One region of the Pseudoalteromonas sp. P1-8 genome, then DNA from elsewhere that is predicted to be linked to it. Evidence: predicted binding sites of a transcription regulator. Region 1 holds the regulator's gene; the other holds the start of a gene.
The links. Region 1 encodes sigma-54, which starts transcription at its own class of promoters, with help from an activator protein. Its sites were predicted from a motif close to GTTGGCACGNNNNTNGNNT; they were not measured.

Region 1 (11,707 bases):
GCAGTACAACATCGAGAGTAACGTCAGGACGAATGGTGACCGTATCGCTGTTCATCAAGGCACCGGCTGAGCGCTCTTGATAAGAAAGTGCTTGAGTTGCTCTCTCTCTATCTTGCGAATCCATGGCACTGACAACGTCTTGATATACGGTATCAGGAAGACTACGTAAAACCTCACCTAAGTCATCGTCGTCCATATCTTCAGTGGCAGCAGCAATGTGCTCAGGCTCCATCTGGGCAATAATGCCAAGACGTACATCTTCAGAGAGTTCTTCTAGAACATCACCACGGACATCTGGATCAACCAGCTGCCAAAGCATACGACGAATTTTATGGGGAGAAGATTCAAGTAAAAGGGCTGTATCACAAGGTGCCGTTTTGGCTAACATACCGCGCACTTGAACAAATTGACCACTATTGAGTGACTTGGTCACTTGTTTGAGTTGTTGTAGTGGGTAATCTTGTTCAAAGGCTTCTGGCATTGGCGTCCTTACAACTGAAAAAAGTTTAAATAGGCTAAGCAAATACAGCATAGTTGCTTTGTAGTGTATTTGCAGAGATATCGTCGCACTGCGATAAATTTATTAAGAGTTTTGTAATTTAGAAAAGCGAGCGATATAAAAGTAGGATATTTAAAGGGAATTTTAAATATCCGAATTAAGTTTACCGTAAACCTTGAAGTCTTAGCAAATGCTATTCTTGCTCGTGGAAGCGTTGTGCAATTAATTCGCCGATTGCCGTTAATGCAGCATCGGCGTCAGGGCCTTCACACACAACGCGAACTTCTTTACCCTGACTACTTTCAAGTAGCATTAATGCTAACACGCTGTCGCCTTCAGCTTCTTTATCATCTTGATAAAGCGTAATTTTGGCATCAAATTGCAGTGCTAATTGCGCTAAAACAGTAGCAGCACGAGCATGTAAGCCAAGTTTGTTTTGAATTAAAAAGGTATCTTCAGCGTGCATTGTTGGTGCCTAATTAAATGTCTTGTTCGCGGTGGCGGATTTTTACATTAGCATGGCTTTTGGCAAAGCTCTCACCAATTGTTTGCGCTAAGTAAACAGAGCGATGCTGGCCGCCGGTGCAACCAATAGCAATGGTCAGGTAACTGCGGTTATTACGCTCTAAATGTGGCAACCAAGTTTGCACAAAGGTTTGTATTTGCCAAGTGAACTTTTGCACTATGCTGTGGCTAGCTAGGTAATCTTTTACTGGTTGATCAAGGCCAGTTAGTGGCTTTAAATCAGGTTCCCAGTGTGGGTTAGGTAAAAAGCGTGCATCAAAAACGTAGTCAGCTTCTTTTGGAATACCATGCTTAAAGCCAAACGACATAAAAGTAATAATTAGCTTTTTATCTTTTTTACCTAAAATCTTTTCGCGAATTGATTCTGCTAACTGATGAACACTCAGATCAGTGGTATCAATCATAAAGTCAGCGCGAGTGATCAACACATCAAGCAGGATTTTTTCTTGTTTAATGGCCAGATCAAGCGGCAAAGAATCAATAGATAGTGGATGCAAGCGGCGTGTTTCTGAAAAGCGCTTGATCAGAGTTTGGTCATCACTGTCTAAATAGAATAGTGTTGGGTTTGCGAAACCTGGCAGGTACTCAAGAATATCATTAAATTCTTGCTGCTCTTTCGGTAAGTTACGTACGTCGATACTGACCGCTATTTTATCGTAGTTATCAGACACACTACGTACGAGCGAAGGCAGTAAATTAACCGGAATATTATCAACGCAATAATAGCCTAAGTCTTCAAGTACTCGTAAAGCGACCGATTTACCTGAGCCTGAGCGACCGCTGATAATTATTAATTCCATTTATGCCTCTGCTGATATGACCTGAAACAGTTGCTGATCGGTAGTAGCACTACGCAGCTGTTTACAAAATTCTTTATCTTTAAGTCTATCAGCAATTGTTGATAAGGTCTTTAGGTGAAGCTGACAGTCACCATCTGGTACGATGAGTGCCACAAAAATATCAACTGGACGATTATCAATTGCATCAAAATTAATAGGGGATTCACTCACTATCACAAATGCATGAGGCTCATCTGCGCCGCTCATTCGGCCATGTGGAATAGCAATACCTCGGCCAATGCCGGTGCTACCTAGTTTTTCTCGGTTGAGTAAAGCATCTAGGATATCTTGTTGCGATAAATGAGGAAGCTGCTGGTGGGCCAGTTCGCTGATATATTCAAGAATTCTTTTTTTGCTATTAAAAAGGACCGCAGCTTTGCTGCAGTCCTGGTTAGTAAGTGAACTTAGTTTCATAATTTAATGTCGAGCTAATTTCTCTTTGTGTTTAATGACTTGGCGATCAAGTTTATCGATCAGTGAGTCAATGGCTGCGTACATATCTTGATGTTCTGTAGAAGCGAATAATTCGCCTCCGTTTACATGTAAAGTTGCTTCTGCTTTTTGGCTTAATTTTTCTACATCTAGAATGACATGAACATTATTAATATGGTCAAAATGCCTTTCTAGTTTCGCAAACTTGGTGTTTACATAGTCTCTTAATGAATCTGTGATTTCTACATGACGACCAGTTAAATTTAGTTGCATAAGCATTTTTCCTTCTATGTAAAACGTCTAAATCAGACTCTTACGCTGATTAGACGGAGGTATTGCTAGAGACTCACGATATTTTGCAATTGTACGTCTAGCTACTTTAATTCCTTGCTCAGCCAATATATCTGCAATTTTGCTATCACTCAATGGTTTAGCTGAGTTTTCTGCAGCGACTAACTTCTTGATTAAAGCGCGTATTGCTGTAGAAGAACACTCACCACCATTTTCGGTGCTGACATGGCTTGAGAAGAAATATTTCAACTCAAAAATACCCCGTGGGGTATGCATATATTTTTGCGTTGTTACCCGTGAAATCGTCGATTCATGCATTTCGACCATTTCAGCAACATCATTTAGCACCATCGGCTTCATTGCTTCAGGGCCATGTTCAAAGAAAGCTTGTTGTTGTTGAACGATACAGTTGGTCACCTTTAATAGCGTATCGTTACGGCTTTCTAAGCTCTTAATAAACCACTTTGCTTCTTGTAAGTGAGAACGAATAAATTGGCTGTCGCTACTTGATTTAACTGAGCGAGACATAGCTGCATATTGGCTGTTCACTCTAATCTTTGGCATACAATCTGGGTTTAACTCGACTACCCAGCGACCTTTTACTTTTTTCACTGATACATCAGGTATGACGTACTCAGACTCTTCGCGTACTATGCTATCCGCAGGCTTAGGGTTTAAGCTGTGGATGAGCGTCATAACTTCTTTAAGCTCGTTTTCTTTAAGCTTAGTCTTTTTCATCAAAGTTCGATAGTCGCGACTCGCTAATAATTCGATATGCTCAGATAAAACCATTTTAGTTTCAGCTAAATATGGCGTATCGGCATCGAATTGGCGTAGCTGAATGCACAGACATTCTTGTAAACTGCGCGCGCCAATACCCACAGGATCAAATAACTGAATTCTTTTTAAGACCGCTTCGACTTCATCAAGTTCGATTTCTTCTTCATCGTTATTTTGATTAAAGCTTTCGACTATATCTTCACAGCTTACCGTTAAAATACCTGAATCATCGATAGCTTCTACAATTGCCACAGCAATCGCTTCATCAGTAGGGCTAAATGGCGTGAGCTGTAATTGCCACATTAGGTATTCGTGAAGGGTTTCGGTTGATGCACCTTGATAGATAGATTCATCTTCAGGCATTGGCCCTGACGATGTTGAAGGGGCGGCACTCATGTACTCATCCCAAGTAACATCCATGGCTAAGTCATCGCTTACGGTGTCTTTATTGAGAGCATCACTACTTTCTTGCTCGTACTCGCTAGGTGCTTCTTCGGCAGACGCGCTGACTTGCACATCGTCAGACTCCGCTTTTTGCTCATTCTTGCCGGTGCTTTCTTCATTGTAATCCGCTTCTTCCACTTCAAGTAGGGGATTACTATCAAGCGCTTCTTGAATTTCTTGCTGGAGATCCAATGTACTGAGCTGCAACAAACGAATCGCTTGTTGCAGTTGTGGAGTCATTGTAAGTTGCTGGCCCATGCGCAGCTGTAATGATTGCCTCATGTATCCCTAACAATCCTTTTAAAGTTATCGATAACTGTAAAAACACAGTTATCGATTTATTGTCATTGTTATAAGTCTAGCAGATGCTCTAGTCGCTGGCGTAATGGTTACAGCCTGAATTGCTCGCCTAGATATACATCGCGTACAGTTTGGTCTGCTAATACGTGCTCAGGTGTGCCTGATGCAATTAGCTCCCCATGAGAAACAATGTAGGCTTTTTCACAAACATCAAGGGTTTCTCGAACATTATGGTCAGTAATTAGTACACCGATACCACGATTTTTTAGGTGCTCAATAATTTTCTTTATATCTAACACTGAAATTGGATCAACACCAGCAAAAGGCTCATCTAAAAGGATAAATTTAGGATTAGCGGCTAATGCGCGAGCAATTTCTACACGGCGTCGCTCACCACCTGACAGCGCCATACCTTGGCTGTCACGAATGTGTTGAATACTAAATTCATCGAGTAAGCTATTAAGTGTTTCTTCGCGACCTGCTTTGTTTAGATCTTTACGGGTTTCTAAAATAGCCATCAAGTTTTGGTAAACCGTTAACTTTCGAAAAATTGACGATTCTTGTGGCAGATAGCCGATACCTAAGCGGGCACGATTGTGCATTGGCAAAAGGGTAATATCGTTATCATCAATGCTGATTTTACCTTTGTCGCTTGGGACTAGGCCTACAATCATATAGAAGGTGGTGGTTTTACCTGCACCATTTGGGCCAAGCAAGCCAACAATGCTGCCCGCTTCAACTTCAAGGCCGACATTTTTAACCACTTGGCGGCCTTTGTAGCTTTTAGCTAAAAGCTCTGCTTTTAATGTGCTCATGGTTGGCCTTTATTATCTTTTTTATTTTCAACAGGCACTAAAATAGTGTGTACACGATCTGTTGAGTTTTCGTCTTTTTCAGCACTGATCAGCTGCTGTGCCATATCATAGGTAATGCTTTTTGCTGTTACTTTTTGACCTGCTTGAGTAACTTCAGCTTCACCATTTAAGGTTAAGAAGCGTTTTGCAACATCATAACGAACTTCTTCGGCGCTGGCGCTCATCACGGTGCCATCAGTTTGCTTTTCTTCGAAGTAAGCAGGCTTACCTGTGGCAATAATTAACTCTACTGTACCCTCGGTGTCACCGCCGTGTGCTTCAAGGCGTTCAGCGGTAATACGACGATTACCATGCACGATCTCTACGTTACCTTCAAATATGCCAACGCCATCTTTTAGTTTACCTACTTGGCGATCTGAGCTAATGCTAATTTGAGCGCCTGTTTGCTCGGCAGCTGCGCCCGAAAAGGCAATCAATAAGCTTGGGATCAGGAGTAATTTCTTCAGTTTATTGGTCATAGTATATGGTTCGTGTATGGTTAGTTAACTCAACAATTTCGGTTTTTAAATCGGCTTTTAAGCCTTTACCGGTAATCTTTAAATTCGGTCCTGTTAGTGTCACAGGTTGCTTAGAAAACATGGTCATTTTATCAATATCGACATTAATGTTTTCTGCTTTTATATCTTCAATCATGCCGTTGTGGGTTAAGTTTTTAGCAACTACATCCCCTTCAAAAATCAGCTGATCGTTTTCATACAATGTGGCTTCTTTGGCTTTTACTTGCCAAACATGCTGGTCGCCATAAATAGTAAAAATAGGTTGCTCAAAAAAGGTAAACCCTAATTGTTGATACAACTCCATTTTAGCAGCAGCCACTTTATGACTAATTTTGCCTTGCTCATCATACGCTGTTTGCTTTAACGCCACAGCAGTGTAATCAGGTGTTGCGATGATCTCGTCTTCACTAGTTATTGTGTCTGTTGATTGGTTAAAGTACGGGTACCATAACCACACCATGCAACAAACAAAAACAATACTCAGTAAAATACGGGCTATATTCATGCGCTGGTTCCATCGCTAGTTAACGGCTTACCGTTTTCTAACATCAGTAAATCAGTTAATTCACGCACAGCTCCAAAGCCACCTGGTAATAATGTGGTGTAATGAGCCAGCTTTTTAATCAGTGGGTGTGCGTCGTTTACAGCAACAGCAAACCCTACTTTTTCCATTACTGGTAAGTCTGGACCATCATCACCAATATAGGCAATTTGTTCATCAGTCAGCCCCAGTTTATCTTTTAACTCTTGATAAGCAATCAGCTTATCTTCTTGTCCCTGATAAATGTGCTGAACTGTTAGGCTAGTCATTCGCTGCTGAACTATTTGTGAATGGCGGCCAGTAATCACAGCCACTTCAAAGCCACTATTAATGAGCGCTTTAATACCAAAGCCATCTTTAGTATTAAATGCTTTAAGCTCTTCGCCATCATTACCTAAATAAATTCGGCCATCAGAAAAAACACCATCTATATCACAGATTAGCAATTTTACTTTTTGTGCGCGCTGACTCACATCAGGGCTAAGAGGCTGGTATAGCTCGGCGAATGTCATTGCTTAGAGAACTCCTGCTTTTAATAGGTCTTGCATATTAAGGGCACCAATTGGCGTATTACTTTGATCTACCACAATTAAACCATTGATACGTTTGCGTTCCATAATGTTTAAAGCTTCGGCTGCAAGCATGTCAGGGCGAGCAGTTGTACATGAACGGGTCATCACTTGGCTAATTGTAGTGCTATGGATATCGATGCGCTGTTCTAAAATACGGCGTAAGTCACCATCAGTGAATAACCCGGCTAACTTTTTGTCTGCTCCGATTACAGCGGTCATACCAAGGCCTTTGGCTGACATTTCGATTAGTGCGTCTTTAATGCTTTGGGTTTCGCTAACGATTGGTGTGGCGTCGCCTGCGTGCATCACATCATCTAATGTAAGCAATAAACGTTTACCTAAGCTGCCACCCGGGTGTGAAAGCGCAAAGTCATCGGCTGTGAAACCACGGGTTTCAAGTAATGCAACCGCCATTGCATCGCCCATAACCAAGGTTGCAGTAGTACTTGCAGTTGGCGCAAGGCCTAACGGACATGCCTCTTGGCTTACTTTAATGCACACATGAACATCAGACAGTTTTGCCATGGTTGAGTCTGGGTTGCCTGTTAGTGAAATCATCTTTGCGCCAATGCGCTTAATAACAGGGATAATGCTGAGTACTTCGCTGGTCTCACCTGAGTTCGAAATACACATCACCACATCATCACGGGTGATCATGCCTAAATCACCGTGGCTTGCTTCGCCAGGGTGAACAAAAAATGCAGGTGTGCCAGTACTTGCAAGGGTCGCCGCAATTTTATTACCAACGTGGCCTGACTTGCCCATACCAATCACAATAATACGACCTGTACATTGGAACATTAACTGGCAAGCGCTATCGAAATCTTGATTTATATATTGCTCAATTTCTTGTAAAGCTTGTGCTTCAATTTCGAGTACGCGCTTACCCTGCGCGATAAAGCTAGGTTGTGTCATTAATTATCCTACTTGGCTGAAAATATAGCCCTGATATGCAATAAATGCGACTAACAAGAAGCCACCTTCTACTCTATTGATACGACGAGCACCTTTAAAGTTCAATGACATGGCAATCAACACAATCGTTGCTGCAATCATGATAAGTGCATCGCGGTTTGCCGCAGAAGGGTCAATAATTGACGGATTGATAATACCTGCAAGTGGTAATACGGCGAGTAAATTGAAAATGTTTGAGCCAACGATATTCCCGAGCGCTAAATCGTCTTCGTTCTTTAATACCCCAGCAATACAGGCTGCCAGCTCTGGTAGGCTGGTACCAATAGCAATTATGGTTAAACCTATTACAAGGTCTGATAGACCAAAATATTTCGCAATATCAACGGCTGATTCAACTAAAAAGTGTGAACTAATTGGTAATAAAATCATGCCGATGACTAACCAAAATACGGCAGATTTGGTACTGACATCATTCGGAACATCTTCACATGCTTCGCTGACAAATGGGTCATCTTGGTTTTTAGCACGCAGAGAAACAATAACTAAACCACCAATAAACACAGCAAAAGCAATTATCAAGGCAATGCCTTCAGCGAACGAAAAATAGTTATCTGAGAACACATACCAAGCGGCTACTGAGATTAACAGTACCAGCGGCATTTCGCGTTTAAGTGTCATTGAAGATACTGAAAGAGGGCGTAGTAAAGCTGTGACACCAAGTACAAGTAAGATGTTAGTAATGTTAGAGCCGACCGCATTACCTACTGCAGTATCTGTTTTATCAGCAAGTGCTGCCGATGCAGATACCATCATTTCAGGGGCTGATGAGCCCATAGCAACAACGGTTAAACCAATGATTAGGGTGGGGATCCCCATATTTTTTGCGAGTGCAGCCGCCCCATAAACAAACCGATCGGCACTCCAAACGAGTGCAGCAAAACCAATAATTAAAATGACAAAAGAAGTCACCATTGTGATACGCCAACATTACTTATACAGATGACTGCAAATAGTAACAAAAGCGAACCTGAAAGTATAAGTAAAAGAATGGGCTGGCGAGCATAAAGCGTGCTTAGTAAGGAAACTAAATTTCAGGTGTCGTTAAGCTCTTTGCAGCTAGCTTTAGAATTTATTGATAGAAAATATTACAAAATTTTACGATTTGTTTTTTCCATCTTGACTAAAAAACCCTTAAAATGGCAAAACTAGTGAAAAACGTTATGGAGAGCGACTTGTCGCAATCAATAGTAGAAATCAAGGATGTAACCTTTTCACGGGGCGATAGAATCATATATAAAAATATGAGTTTTAACATTCCGAAAGGCAAGATTACCGCTATCATGGGACCAAGCGGCATTGGTAAAACCACCATGTTGCGCTTAATTGGCGGTCAGCTTAAACCTGATTCTGGTGACATTTTATTTGAAGGCAACAGCATTCCTGGCATGACTCGCAAGGAACTTTATGCTGCCCGCACGAAAATGAGTATGCTGTTTCAAAGTGGCGCTTTATTTACCGATATGTCAGTGTTTGACAATATCGCCTTTCCTTTGCGTGAGCATACTCAACTCAGTGAAGATTTAATTCGTCTTGTCGTTTTAATGAAATTACAAGCTGTCGGCTTACGTGGTGCACAAGACTTAATGCCGTCTGAGCTTTCTGGTGGTATGGCTCGCCGTGCTGCTTTAGCGCGTTCAATTGCTCTTGATCCAGAGCTTATCATGTACGATGAGCCATTTGCTGGCCAAGATCCTATCTCTATGGGTGTGTTAGTTAAGCTAATTAAATCACTGAATGAGGTGCTAGGTTTATCATCACTTATCGTGACCCATGATGTAACAGAGGTTATGAGCATTGCTGATCACGTGATCATCATTGCTGATCAAGGGGTGATAGGCGAAGGTTCACCAGAGCAAATGCAAAACCATGAATCTGAGCTTGTGCAACAGTTCTTAAATGGTTTATCGGATGGTCCTGTACCATTCCATTTCCCAGCTCCTGCGTATGATGATGAATTACTAGGAGTGCATAATGCTTGATCTATTCCAGAAGTTAGGTCACAAAACATTAGGGCGCTTTGCCGCGCTTGGCCGTTCAACTCAGATGCTGTTTGGTGCACTCGTTAATGTGCCGAACTTCAAAAAAGGCACGCCTTTACTTGTTCGCCAATTATATATGGTGGGCTCGCAATCTCTTTTAATCATTATGGTGTCAGGCTTATTCATCGGTATGGTGCTCGCCCTGCAGGGTTACACCGTATTAGTAGGCTATGGTGCTGAAGATAGCTTAGGGCCTTTAGTGGCATTGAGCTTATTACGGGAGTTAGGCCCTGTAGTAACTGCGTTACTGTTTGCAGGCCGCGCGGGCAGTGCACTTACTGCTGAAATTGGTTTAATGAAAGCAACCGAGCAATTATCAAGCTTAGAAATGATGGCGATTGATCCACTTAAACGCATTATTGCACCGCGTTTTTGGGCTGGTTTTATCAGTATGCCATTACTTGCATTAATATTTTCTGCGGTTGCTATTATCGGCGCTCATTTAGTGGGTGTTGATTGGCTTGGTGTTGACTCAGGAAGCTTCTGGTCAATCATGCAAGCGCAAGTGTCGTTCCAACAAGATATTGTGAACGGCATGATTAAGAGTTTTGTATTCGCCATGATTGTGACTTGGATTGCACTTTATAAAGGCTATGACTGTGTTCCTACATCTGAGGGGATCAGTAAAGCGACAACAGAAACCGTTGTGCACTCGTCATTGGCAGTATTAGGTTTTGACTTTATTTTAACAGCGGTAATGTTTACCAGCTAATTAGGGTATAAAGATGAATTCACGGAAATTAGAAATATTAGTTGGCTTTTTTGTAGCCCTTGGTATTGCTGCATTTGCATTATTAGCATTTAAAGTTGCGAATGCCGGCATTAGTGGTAGTGGTGAGACTTACCAACTGAACGCAAAGTTTGAAAACATTGGTTCTTTAAAAGCACGTGCGCCGATTAAAGTAGGTGGTGTAGTTGTTGGCCGAGTTGAATCAATCTTTATTCACCCAAAAGAGTTTGTGCCTGTGGTAAATATGGCGATTGATGCAAATTACTTATGTAAGTTTTCAGACACAACATCAATCTCTATTTTGACATCAGGTATTTTAGGTGAGCAGTACTTAGGCATTAACCCTGTTATTGCCCCTGAATCTGCTGAGCAACGCTGTATGGGTGAAGATGTAACAGCAAGTGAGCATGATACAGATCTAGATGATCTATTTGGTGTTGAAAGCAAAGCGCTTGCAGATGGTGACTACATTACTGATACAAAATCAGCGCTTGTTTTAGAAGAGTTAATCGGTCAGTTCTTATTCAACCAGGGTGGTGAATAATTATGTTTAAGAAGTTTTTATTATGTATTGCTGTGCTGTTTAGCCTAAACGCACAAGCCGCTGAACCTAAGGTTGATTTAAAAGACCCGTACAAAATGGTTCGTACAGTGTCAGATAATACTTTTGCACGTATTACCAAAGACCAACCTCTTATCGCGAAAGACAAAGAGCATCTTCGCGTTATTGTAGAAGAAGAGCTAATGCCTTACATTGACTACAAGTATGCTGCACTGCGCGTACTAGGTAATCACGTGTCAAAGGTGCGTGCTATCGAAGATAAAGAGGAAAAAGCGAAAGCGATTAAAGAGTTACAACGCTTCATTGAGGTTTTTCAAAAGTATTTAATTGCTACTTACGCAGGTGTGTTTACTCAATACACCAACCAAAGCGTTGAGTTTGCTCCGCCTCAGCCTTTCAAAGGCCAAGATGTGGTGGTTGTTAAAACTAAGATTGTTGAAGCCGGTAAACCTGATATCAGAATCGACTTTAAAGTACGTGAAGACCGCAGTGGTGACTGGGGCGCGTACGATATGATCGCAGAAGGTATTAGTTTGCTTGATGCTAAACAAAGTGAATTACAAGGTATTTTACGCCAACATGGTCTAGATTATGTAAGTGACTTACTAGAGCAGAAGAGCCAACTGCCAGTGCAATTTAGAGGTGATGGTGGCGATGAGTAAAGTCGAGATTACTCAACTTGAAGATAACCAGTTTCGAGTCAGTGGCGAACTGACTCGAAATTCAATTGGCCGTGAACGCCTTCTGAACGCCAAGCCAGATTCTAGCCATAAAACATGGTATTTTGACCTTTCTGGGCTATCTAG
Region 2 (11,707 bases), on a different contig from region 1:
CTTGAGCAAAATGGTAGAACCTTGTTTTTTGCTGGTGATACCGGTTACTCAAAACACTTCCAAGATATTAATCAAAAATACGGCGAGATTGATGTATGTTTAATGCCTATCGCTTCTTATTACCATGAAGAAAACGGTAAGTGGTATCGCTATGTTCATACAACGCCAGAAGACAGCTTAAACGCCGCAGAGGAGCTAAACTGTAAAGTGATGATCCCATGGGGTTATGGCAACTCAAGCTGGCAAATGGGTGACCATTCAAGCCACTCTGCATTATTAAGATTACTGCATATGCAAAAACAGATGAACAGCCAAGTCCCTCTTTACATATTGAATGAAGGTGAGCAAGTGTCACTGTAGTGACACTTACAAGCACTACATAGTATGTTTGAGCAATGAGTCCCGTAAAGCCAGCATAAGTTTATGGGCGCTTCCTGCCGACATGGCTAATGGATTAAATTCGCTGGTACCTGAGTACTTTAAGTTTAATGGAGTTGTCATTTTTGAATTAGGTATGTATCCCATCGACCAATTCTCAAATTCACGCTCTACTATTTCACAGTAATTCAGCATGATGATATTGCAATGACGTTTGTCATTAAGAATACGATGATAAGTTTCATTCACCGCTTTTCGTGACCCCTCAAGGCATTGCATAAAGTGGGTGCTATTAAAACACAGTAGCCCAGTTACATTACTTTCTGCATTATTCTGCTTAGCTTTCTCGAGAATATCTTCGATGTCATTGGGCCCAAACCCATCGCTAATTTCACTTGTGTAAATCAGTCTAACTAAATACATCTTACTCTCCTGCAAGTTGGATTTAGAAAAGATAGTACAGATGGGGGAGTTAGTAAAAAGTTGCGAGTTGCGAGTTGCGAGTTGCTCAATAAACTAATTAACTAGGTTAGAAATACAAACAAAATAAGTAAAGCTACAATTCTGATAGCAATGTTGGAACAATTTACTCCTAGAAAATTAGCTTAGGCTAAATTCCAGTGGTATTAACTTTGTTATGGAAATATTTTCCTAAAATTCCTGTCGGTAGCAATAAAACATTAATCACTATAGTACGAAATATTACGCCAACAAGAAAAATAATATCAAGGTCAGGATTACCATCCCACTCAGGTTGGGATATTAGTTGCGACACATAGCGTAAGTCACTAGCAAATACACTCACAAAAATGATGCAATGCGCAATGAACAAGCCTAGATAGCCATATTTCTTTGCAGCAAGAACTGTTATCGCTAACCATCCGAGCCAGTAATAAAACTCATACCCAAAAAACATTTAATCTTCCATTCGATCTGACAGCTGAGAGCTGAGAGCTGAGAGCTGAGAGCTGAGAGCTGAGAGCTAATCATACAACAAAAAACCGCCGTATTTTTCAATACGGCGGTTTTAATTTTGTAAAACTAAAAGACCTTATTAGTCTTTAGCTTGACGGCTCGCACGCTTACGCTCACTTTCAGTTAAGTGACGCTTACGAATACGGATGTTCTCAGGTGTAACTTCCACTAACTCGTCATCATCGATGAACTCAATCGCTTGTTCAAGCGTGTAGTTTAGTGGTGGAACAAGTGTTTGTGCTTCATCTGTACCAGATGCACGAACGTTTGTAAGTTGCTTACCTTTAAGCGCGTTTACTGTTAGGTCGTTGTCACGGCTGTGGATACCGATAACCATACCTTCGTAAACTTCAACACCGTGACCGATGAATAACTTACCACGGTCTTGTAAGTTGAATAATGCGTTAGTAAGTGCTTTACCTGTTGCGTTTGCAATCATTACACCATTCTTACGAGCACCGATAGTACCGCCTTTGTGTGGACCATAGTGATCGAATGTGTGGTAAAGAAGACCAGAACCAGACGTTAATGTCATGAACTCAGTTTGGAAACCAATTAAGCCACGGCTTGGGATCATAAAGTCCATACGTACACGGCCTTTACCATCTGGAGACATGTCTGTTAGTTCACCCTTACGAAGACCAATTTGTTCCATGATAGAACCTTGGTGCTCTTCTTGACAGTCGATTGTAAGTGTTTCGTATGGCTCTTCTTTTTGACCATCAACTTCACGAAGGATTACTTGTGGACGAGATACAGCAAGCTCGTAACCTTCACGACGCATGTTCTCGATTAAGATACCTAAGTGTAACTCACCACGACCAGAAACACGGAAGCTATCTGGGTTGTCAGTTTCTTCAACACGTAATGCAACGTTGTGAACAAGCTCAGCTTGTAAACGCTCAAGGATGTTACGTGAAGTTACGAATTTACCTTCTTTACCAGCAAATGGTGATGTGTTTACAGAGAACGTCATTGTTACTGTAGGCTCATCAACACTTAGCGGTGGTAATGCTTCAACGGTATTTACATCACAGATAGTGTCTGAGATTTTCAGCTCACCAAGACCTGTGATAGCAATGATGTCACCCGCGCCTGCAGACTCTGCTTCATGACGCTCAAGACCTAAGTAGCTCATTACTTGGCCAACTTTACCATTACGCTTAGTACCATCTGCACTAACAATTGTTACTTGTTGGTTAGGGCGAACAGTACCACGCTTGATACGACCTACACCGATAACACCGATGTACGAGTTGTAGTCAAGCTGAGAAATTTGCATTTGGAAAGCACCTTCAGGATCTGCATCCGGTGGAGATACTTCGTCAACGATCATCTGGAACATTGGTTCCATGTTTTCTGATGGCTCGTCTAAATCCATTGTTGCCCAGCCGTTGATAGCTGATGCATAGATTACTTTAAAGTCTAACTGTTCATCAGTTGCACCTAAGTTATCGAATAAGTCGAAAACTTGGTCCATAACCCAGTCAGGACGTGCGCCTGGTTTGTCGATCTTGTTGATAACAACAATCGGTGTTAAACCTTGTGCGAATGCTTTTTGCGTTACGAAACGCGTTTGCGGCATTGGACCTTCTTGAGCATCAACAAGTAGTAATACTGAGTCAGCCATCGAAAGTACGCGTTCTACTTCACCACCGAAGTCGGCGTGTCCTGGGGTGTCTACGATATTGATATGGTAGTCGTTCCAAGAGATAGCTGTGTTTTTAGCTAAAATGGTAATACCACGCTCTTTCTCAATGTCGTTTGAGTCCATTACGCGCTCTTCGTTACCGCCGCGCGTTTCTAATGTGCCTGATTGCTCAAGCAGTTTATCAACCAAAGTTGTTTTACCGTGGTCAACGTGGGCGATAATCGCTATATTTCTTAACTTTTCGATGCTCATATTTTTTCTCAGAGAAATTGAATCTCATTGATCCTGCAAGATCTACGCACTCACCTGCGTTTTCACCAGATGTCCCAGCATAGGATTTAAAAGGGCGCATATTATCCCTTAATAATGGCATGGATGAAAGTTTATCCAATATAAATTTATAAACTTTCTTCAAGCTTTTTATAAGTATCTGTTTTATAAATGACAAATTTATGAAAATTAAAGTGAATCTGAGCTCAAAACTGGCGAAATTTTCGTTTTTGAACCATATTTTGGCACTAAATCGTGTTCATAACAGAAAAATTGGCACGCTCAATAATTGTGCAAAACAAGGTCGCACTTTTTACGCACCAGAATGATCTTTTTACGCACCAACTTAGTGCAATAAAAGTTAACAAAACGAAGCCCTGTTCACTTTTTATAAGCCTAAACAAGGTGTTAAAAACATGGCACGAAACCAGCTTATATAAGCGAAAAGCAATAATGCAGCAAAAAATAAAACCCAACAATTGGAGGACACATGTCACAATCGGTTTTAGATTTTATCAAAGAAAATGACGTTAAGTTCATTGATTTACGCTTTACTGATACCAAAGGTAAAGAACAGCATGTTTCTATTCCTCATCATCAAATTGATGAAGATTTCTTCGAAGACGGCAAAATGTTTGACGGTTCTTCAATTGCTGGCTGGAAAGGTATCAACGAATCAGACATGGTACTTATGCCTGTTCCTGAGTCTGCGAAAATGGACCCGTTTTCTGAAGAAGCTACACTAATCGTACGTTGTGACGTAGTTGAGCCTTCAACACTTCAAGGTTATGAGCGTGATCCACGTTCTGTTGCAAAACGCGCTGAAGAGTACATGCGTTCTACTGGTATTGCTGACACTGTTTTATTCGGTCCAGAGCCAGAGTTCTTCCTTTTTGATGACGTTAAATACAAATCAGACATGTCTGGTTCTATGTACAAAATCGATTCTGTAGAAGCTGCTTGGAACTCAGATAAAGATTACGAAGGTGGCAACATGGGTCACCGTCCAGGTGTTAAAGGCGGTTACTTCCCGTGTTCTCCTGTTGATTCATCACAAGACTGGCGTTCAGCAACTTGTTTAGTTCTTGAAGAACTAGGTCAAGTAGTTGAAGCTCACCACCACGAAGTAGCAACTGCAGGTCAAAATGAGATCGCAACGCGCTTCAATACAATGGTATTAAAAGCTGACGAAATTCAAGAGATGAAATATGTTATCCATAACATGGCTCACCTTTACGGAAAAACAGCGACATTCATGCCTAAACCAATCGTAGGTGATAACGGTTCTGGTATGCACTGCCACCAATCTCTAGGTAAAGATGGCGTAAACATCTTCGCTGGTGACAAATACGCTGGTCTATCTGAAGAAGCTCTTTACTACATCGGTGGTATCATCAAGCACGCTAAAGCAATCAACGCATTTGCTAACGCATCAACTAACTCATACAAGCGCCTAGTACCAGGCTTCGAAGCACCAGTAATGCTTGCATATTCTGCACGTAACCGTTCTGCTTCAATCCGTATCCCAGTGGTACCGTCTGCAAAAGCACGTCGTATCGAAATTCGTTTCCCTGATCCAACAGCTAACCCATACTTAGCATTCTCTGCAATGCTTATGGCTGGCCTAGACGGTATCAAAAACAAGATCCACCCTGGCGATGCAATGGACAAAGACTTATACGATCTACCTGCTGAAGAAGCAGCTGAGATCCCACAAGTTGCATCTTCTTTATCTGAAGCACTAGCATCATTAGACGCTGACCGTGAGTTCTTAACTCAAGGTGGCGTATTCACTGATGACCTAATCGATGCATACATCGCGCTTAAAGGTCAAGAAGTTGAAAAACTTAACATGACAACTCACCCAGTTGAGTTCGAAATGTACTACAGCGTGTAACACACGCTGTAGCAGAATTATCTAAAAGATAATAAATGTGTGTTCTCAAGCCCGCTCTGCGGGCTTTTTTAATGGTAATTGAGCGGGTTCTACTCTACAGTTTTATTTAGATTAAAAAATGCAGGGTTGCAGGGTGAAAAGCACAACTTTATTGGTACTATCGCTGATTTTTATAAGCTTTTTTGGCTATAGCGCAGCGCAGAAAGTGTATTCTTGGAAAGATAAAAACGGCGTTTTAGTATTTTCTGATACACCGCGCCCTGGCGCTACCGAAGTAAAGATGAATACCCAAAACCTGACCATGCCAGCTACCGACACCAGCATACTTGATAACGCACCAAGTGCGACACCAGTCAAATTTAAAGTCAGTATTGCTTCTCCTGCTAATGAAGCGACCGTGCGAGAAAATACCGGTTCAGTGTATGTCACCGCCCGAATTAACCCACGCTTTGAAAACGGATTTAAAGTACAACTTTTATTTGATGGCAATCCTCATGGTGCACCAAGTAATAGCACGACCTTTGCACTAAGAGAGGTCGAGCGTGGAGAACACACATTACAAGCTAAACTTTATGATGCTAATAATAAACTCGTTTCGGTTAGCCCAGTCAGCACCTTTTTCATGCACAGAACCTCAATTTATGGCGGAAACTAAGGTTTTTGGCATGACTTCTCGCAAAGTAAAAAGAGTATGCTAAGCTGCACTAAATTGAAACGCACTAAAATGGTGCAATCATGCTCAGTGAAACACATTTTAACTCTGAACTGCTCGACAGTATTTGGAAAAATTTAAGTACTGCTGTCATTTTACTCGACCGAGATTTTAAACTGGTTTATGCAAACGATAGCGCCAGTGAGCTTTTAGGTTTAGGACCCAAGCGCATTATCAACCAACCGTTCGATAACCTATTCAATTACCACTCAATAGACTTAAAACGCATTGCTCAGTATTCGTTGTTCGATGGTGTTGATTGCCACCAGCATAGAGCTGACGTGGTGTTCGTCGATTCTCGCCATGCCAAGCTGACCATTAGCACGCGACGAATAAGCAGCAATGATGAAAATTATATTTTGTTTGAATGCCGCCAAATGGATGATGAAATTCGCCACGATCAAGCTTCGAACCAAATGCATCAGTATCAAGCAGCACGTAATCTAATTCGCGGTTTGGCACACGAAATTAAAAATCCTTTAGGTGGAATTCGCGGAGCGGCGCAATTATTGCAATATGAGGTTGATCAGCAAGAACGTGATCAATGTGCCGAATTAATCATTGAACAAGCAGACCGTTTACGCGAGCTTGTAGACCGCTTACTTGGTCCGAATCAATTGCCACATAAATCCTATGGCAACATTCACCAAGCGTTAGAGTCAGTGATTAAGCTGAGCATGTTAGATAACAATGCCAATATCACTTTAGTGAAAGACTATGATCCAAGTATACCGAGTGTGTACATTGACCAAAGTAAAATTCAACAAGTGGTACTGAACATTATTCGTAATGCACAACAGGCACTGGTTGATGGTGGCGAGATAAGAATAAAAACCCGCATCAATCATCAACACAGGCGCCCAGGTAAGGCGCCGAAAAAAACCTTGCTGATCCAAATTTCGGATAACGGCCCAGGTATAGACAAGAGCTTACGTGAAACCTTGTTCTACCCAATGATCACCAACAAAGAAAATGGATCAGGGCTTGGTTTATCGATAGCGCAAACCTTGGTTGACCAACATGATGGCCACATTGATTGTGACAGTTGGCCAGGCCATACAGAATTTAATATCTATTTGCCTTTTACGGATTAATGGTTTTTTGGAGTAGTCATGAAAACAGTCTGGTTAGTTGATGATGATGCCTCAATTCGCTTTGTACTAGAGAAAGCGTTGGCACGTGCAGGATTTGAAACTGAAAGCTATGCGAACGCACAAGATGTGCTTAATGCATTAAAGTTTAGCCAGCCAACGGTATTAGTATCTGATGTACGAATGCCGGGTATGGACGGCATGGCGTTACTTGAGACTATTGCTGAGCAAAACCCAGGCCTGCCAGTGATCATCATGACCGCTCACTCAGACTTAGACTCAGCGGTTAATGCCTTCCAAAAAGGGGCATTTGAGTATCTCGCTAAACCGTTCGATTTAGATGAAGCTGTCGCGCTGGTTGAAAGCGCATGCCGTGCTAATTCAACGAAAAAAACTAAACGTAAGCAAGCACCACAAACCAATGCGCATATCATAGGCGAAGCGCCTGCTATGCAAGAGGTGTTTAGGGCAATTGGTAAATTATCAGCATCAAGTATGAGCGTTCTGATTAATGGTGAGTCAGGGACAGGTAAAGAGCTAGTTGCAAGTGCCCTGCATAACCACAGCCCTCGTAAAGAAAACCAATTTATAGCTTTGAATATGGCTGCCATTCCAAAAGAATTGGTCGAGTCAGAGTTATTCGGTCACGAAAAAGGCGCGTTCACTGGAGCCGACAGTATTCGTAAAGGCCGTTTTGAACAAGCGAATGGCGGCACCTTATTTTTAGATGAAATAGGTGATATGCCGCTCGATGTACAAACACGTTTATTACGCGTGTTAGCCGATGGTGAGTTTTACCGTGTTGGTGGTCATCAAAGTATTAAAGTTGATGTACGTATTATCGCTGCAACGCACCAAAACCTCGAAGACTTGGTAAAACAAGGTAAGTTTCGTGACGACTTATTCCATCGCTTAAACGTGGTGCGTTTACGCTTACCCGCGTTACGTGAGCGTACTGAAGATATTGAACGACTAGCACAACACTTTTTACATAAAAGTGCCAAAGAGTTGCAGGTTGAAAGCAAAATTTTAAGCCCTAAAGCCACTGAGCAACTGCGCTTATTCAATTGGCCAGGTAACGTGCGCCAATTAGAGAATACCTGCCGCTGGTTAACGGTTATGGCACCGGGTGAGCTGATCAGCGAGCAAGATTTACCACCAGAGATTGTTGCTGTTACACCGACTGAGCAAGAAGGTGATTGGCTGGATGCATTTCAACAATGGCTTAACCTTGAACTTAAACAAGGCAAAGAAAATATTTGGCCTGCCATTCAAGCACAACTCGAAACTCGTTTGATTAAAACCGCCCTTGCCAACTGTGCTGGCCACAAGCAAGAAGCCGCAGTGAAGATTGGTTGGGGCCGCAATACATTGACCCGCAAGCTAAAAGAGCGCAATATTAGCTAATTTCGCGCTATACCTATGTGAGTCAATGAAGTTAATCGAGCACATTCCACTAATTAAACAAATGGAAATAATTAACAGATTGTCGTTCTTTAGAGAGTTTACTCTCAGTGAACGACAAGTGTTATTAGAGTCATTCAGTCATTTGTATTTGGTCAAACAAGGCCGCGCTGTTTTTAAACAATACGATGCTGATAAACGGCTTTATATCGTGCTAAGCGGCTCACTGATGGTATTCAAACAAAGTCATTTACTCGAACTTGGCACCATTGAGCCCGGTGAATTTATCGGTGAAGGTGCTTTTATCAATAACCGAGAGCACAGTACCAGCGCACGCGCAAAAGTCGATACCATTTTGTTAGCTATTTCCCCTGAAGCACTCACCCGCTTACCCAATGTGATCCGCGAGAAAATTAAAGACCGCATCATCGAAGGCATGAGTGAGCGTATTACTAAGCTTAGTAATTACCTTGAGTCGCGAAGCTAGTCCATATACACAATTTGTAATGAGCAATTTAACCAACTTGGGCTATTAACACGTGCCGTGTAACGGTAAGTATCTGATGGTTTCATACCAAAAGGAGTGCTCACTTCTGGCGTTAAATGACTGTATGTTTGCGAATAATTTTTATAATAAATGACTAGGTAGCCATATAAATAATCCCAATCTAGGGAGACTTTTCTACCACTTGTAAGGGTAAAGTGCGCCTGCTTATCATTAAATGTAACTGCAAGATCATTATACTTGTCTTCAACGCATCCAGTGGTGAGTACACGAGCCGGCATAGTAAAACTGGTAGTGGTATTTTTAGCTTTTAAGTAAAAGCCAATATTGCCATGATTGTAAAAGTGATTGGCATCTGTGGTGTACTTAATTTCGGCTTGATAACCCAGTCCCTGCATAATTTCAGCTAGTTGCTCGGCTTCATGAGTAAGAATCTTATCGCTCGATAGCATTAAGGTTGCATCAGTAAACTCTCTTGGCACAGGAAGCTGGGTATATTCATAGGGTAAGCTTTGTTTATTTAATGCTTGCTCTAATGATTGCAACTGCGACTGTTCAAGGTTTTCTGTGTATACGTAAACTGTTGGTTGCTGACAACCTGCCAAAATTAAAAATATGGCTGCTGAAATTATCCTTTTCATGTTCATTCTCACTTTAGATTACAAGCGTAGTCTAAAGTGAGAAAAACAATAAATCAACTAAGATGTTTTTTTAGCCAACTATTAACACTTTGACGGGTATATAGAATATCTTTAAATAAACGGTGAGTTTGATGCTGAAGCAACTTTTCTTTGTTTGTTTCACCTGAACTTAACTGGCTATGGTTATCATTAAAGCGCGAAATTAACGCAAAACCTTGTTCTGATTTTTCAGGCTGAGATTTAATTGTTTGCGTCAACAAAGCTCGCACATCATCTGCAGCAAGCAATGACGAATCTTGCAAACCCATTAACTCTTTTCTTAGCGCTGATCTTACGCCCATTACAACTTCTCCTGAACGAATAAAAAATGAAACGGACATGCATTTAGCAATTTGTACACCAATTCCAAACGCGCGCAGTGTACCCAGCAAATACTGCAGTTTTTTTACTGTTTGTAAAAATGTCGGATTATTTATTGCTGCAAATTTTAACCGCTTGAAGAGCTTAAAAATTTAATCTTGGTTCAATTGAGTGCTAGGCTTTATAATGGCTGCGATTGAATTAAGAGAGACCAACATGAACGAAGATTTCATCGAAATTGAACTAGAAGAAGAGCCAATAGAGTTATGCAACTTGCTAAAAGTGCTCGACCTAGTCGAAACAGGCGGCCAAGCAAAAGCCTTAATTGGTGAAGGTTATGTTGGGGTTAACTATGAAATTTGTACAATAAAACGGAAAAAATTATACAGTGGTGACGTGTTGGCTTTCGACGGTGAGTTGTTCCAACTGACACTAAGCGAAGATGCAACACCAAATCCTCGCCCACCGGAACCGGTACAAAAAGCACAACCACAAAGCGCTGAAGAAGCGCCAAAAAAATCGAAGCGTAAACGTACTAAAAAACCAAAAGTAGACGAAAAAACCGGTCGCCGCCCTATCTCGTTTGGTTAACTAGAGCTTGCTTAGTTAGCATAAATCACCTTTAATTGAATGCGATTATAACAACAATAAAAGGTGATTTATGAATCCTCCAGCTTGGCTCAAGCCACTTGCTTGGGCAGCCCTTGTATGGAATCTTTTAGGTGTCATTGCGTTCGTAATGCAACTGTTGATCACACCCGAAATGATTAACCAACTCCCCGAAGCACAACAAGCCGCATACAGCGACATACCGCTCTGGTCAACGGCTGCCTTTGCGATAGCCGTGTTTGCAGCAAGCTTCGCGAGCATCTTATTACTGGCAAAAAAAGCCCTTGCGCGCGAGTTATTTTCAATCTCGTTTATCGCCGTATTAGTCCAGCAATATTATAATTTTGTGGTGATAGATAGCCTTGCTATGTTTGGTACTAGCGCATTAGCAATGCCATTGTGTGTTATCGTTATTGGTTTACTATTACTGTTTATTAGCCATAAAGGTAAACAACAAAACTGGCTTAACTAAAAACACTTATTTCTGAGGGTAGTTTAAAGTGACTACCCTTTTTATCTGCCTCCTTCCCTTGAAATAAATCACATCAGCAGCAACTATATTAGGTAGCATATTTTTTCATCAGCTAGATGAATTTCTCAGCTGGTATTAAGTTTGCAATAACACTGTGTCTATTTCGAAAAGGAAACAACAAAGCAAGCCAAATTGCTTGCTCAAACCACAGGGGCAAATAATGAATAACAGTTTTGATACCCAAAAGCAGCTTACGATTAATGGTGAGCAATACCATATTCACTCTTTACAAGGTTTAGGCGACAAAGCAAAACGTCTGCCATTCTCTCTAAAAATTTTACTTGAAAACCTGTTGCGCAATGAAGATGGCGTGAATATTAAAAAGCAAGATATCGATGCTTTACTAAACTGGGACCCTCAAGCGAAACCATCAGCAGAAGTAGCGTTTACACCTGCTCGCGTTGTAATGCAAGATTTTACTGGCGTACCCGCCATTGTCGATTTAGCCGCGATGCGTGATGCCATGGAAAAACTTGGCGGCGACCCTGCGAAGATTAATCCGCTGTCACCTGCTGAGCTTGTTATTGACCACTCAGTGCAAGTTGACGGCTACGGTGAAGATGGCTCATTCGACTTAAATGCGAAACTTGAATATGAGCGTAACAAAGAGCGTTACGAATTTTTACGCTGGGGGCAAACTGCCTTCGATAACTTGAAAGTCGTGCCACCAGCAACCGGCATC

Region 2: a site for sigma-54 is predicted at 3,690-3,708, ahead of glnA (glutamate--ammonia ligase). Genes of this name have one in related genera too.

Annotation. Positions count from the first base shown of each region.
Region 1 is NZ_LJSO01000014.1:43,928-55,634, forward strand. Features, by position in the region: gene mgtE (magnesium transporter) at 1-481, opposite strand, end outside; gene AN213_RS16630 (HPr family phosphocarrier protein) at 693-965, opposite strand; gene rapZ (RNase adapter RapZ) at 979-1,824, opposite strand; gene ptsN (PTS IIA-like nitrogen regulatory protein PtsN) at 1,825-2,277, opposite strand; gene hpf (ribosome hibernation promoting factor) at 2,281-2,568, opposite strand; gene AN213_RS16650 (RNA polymerase factor sigma-54) at 2,596-4,092, opposite strand; gene lptB (LPS export ABC transporter ATP-binding protein) at 4,200-4,925, opposite strand; gene lptA (lipopolysaccharide transport periplasmic protein LptA) at 4,922-5,443, opposite strand; gene lptC (LPS export ABC transporter periplasmic protein LptC) at 5,433-5,987, opposite strand; gene kdsC (3-deoxy-manno-octulosonate-8-phosphatase KdsC) at 5,984-6,535, opposite strand; gene AN213_RS16675 (KpsF/GutQ family sugar-phosphate isomerase) at 6,539-7,510, opposite strand; gene AN213_RS16680 (calcium/sodium antiporter) at 7,514-8,482, opposite strand; gene AN213_RS16685 (ATP-binding cassette domain-containing protein) at 8,731-9,549, shown strand; gene mlaE (lipid asymmetry maintenance ABC transporter permease subunit MlaE) at 9,542-10,321, shown strand; gene mlaD (outer membrane lipid asymmetry maintenance protein MlaD) at 10,335-10,883, shown strand; gene AN213_RS16700 (phospholipid-binding protein MlaC) at 10,886-11,563, shown strand; gene AN213_RS16705 (lipid asymmetry maintenance protein MlaB) at 11,556-11,707, shown strand, end outside.
Region 2 is NZ_LJSO01000010.1:14,034-25,740, reverse strand. Features, by position in the region: gene AN213_RS14220 (MBL fold metallo-hydrolase) at 1-360, shown strand, start outside; gene AN213_RS14215 (BLUF domain-containing protein) at 376-801, opposite strand; gene AN213_RS14210 (hypothetical protein) at 989-1,294, opposite strand; gene typA (translational GTPase TypA) at 1,433-3,256, opposite strand; gene glnA (glutamate--ammonia ligase) at 3,765-5,171, shown strand; gene AN213_RS14195 (DUF4124 domain-containing protein) at 5,305-5,826, shown strand; gene glnL (nitrogen regulation protein NR(II)) at 5,907-6,977, shown strand; gene ntrC (nitrogen regulation protein NR(I)) at 6,996-8,381, shown strand; gene AN213_RS14180 (Crp/Fnr family transcriptional regulator) at 8,407-8,865, shown strand; gene AN213_RS14175 (hypothetical protein) at 8,862-9,524, opposite strand; gene AN213_RS14170 (hypothetical protein) at 9,578-9,865, opposite strand; gene AN213_RS14165 (RNA-binding S4 domain-containing protein) at 10,101-10,475, shown strand; gene AN213_RS14160 (hypothetical protein) at 10,546-10,965, shown strand; gene acnA (aconitate hydratase AcnA) at 11,186-11,707, shown strand, end outside.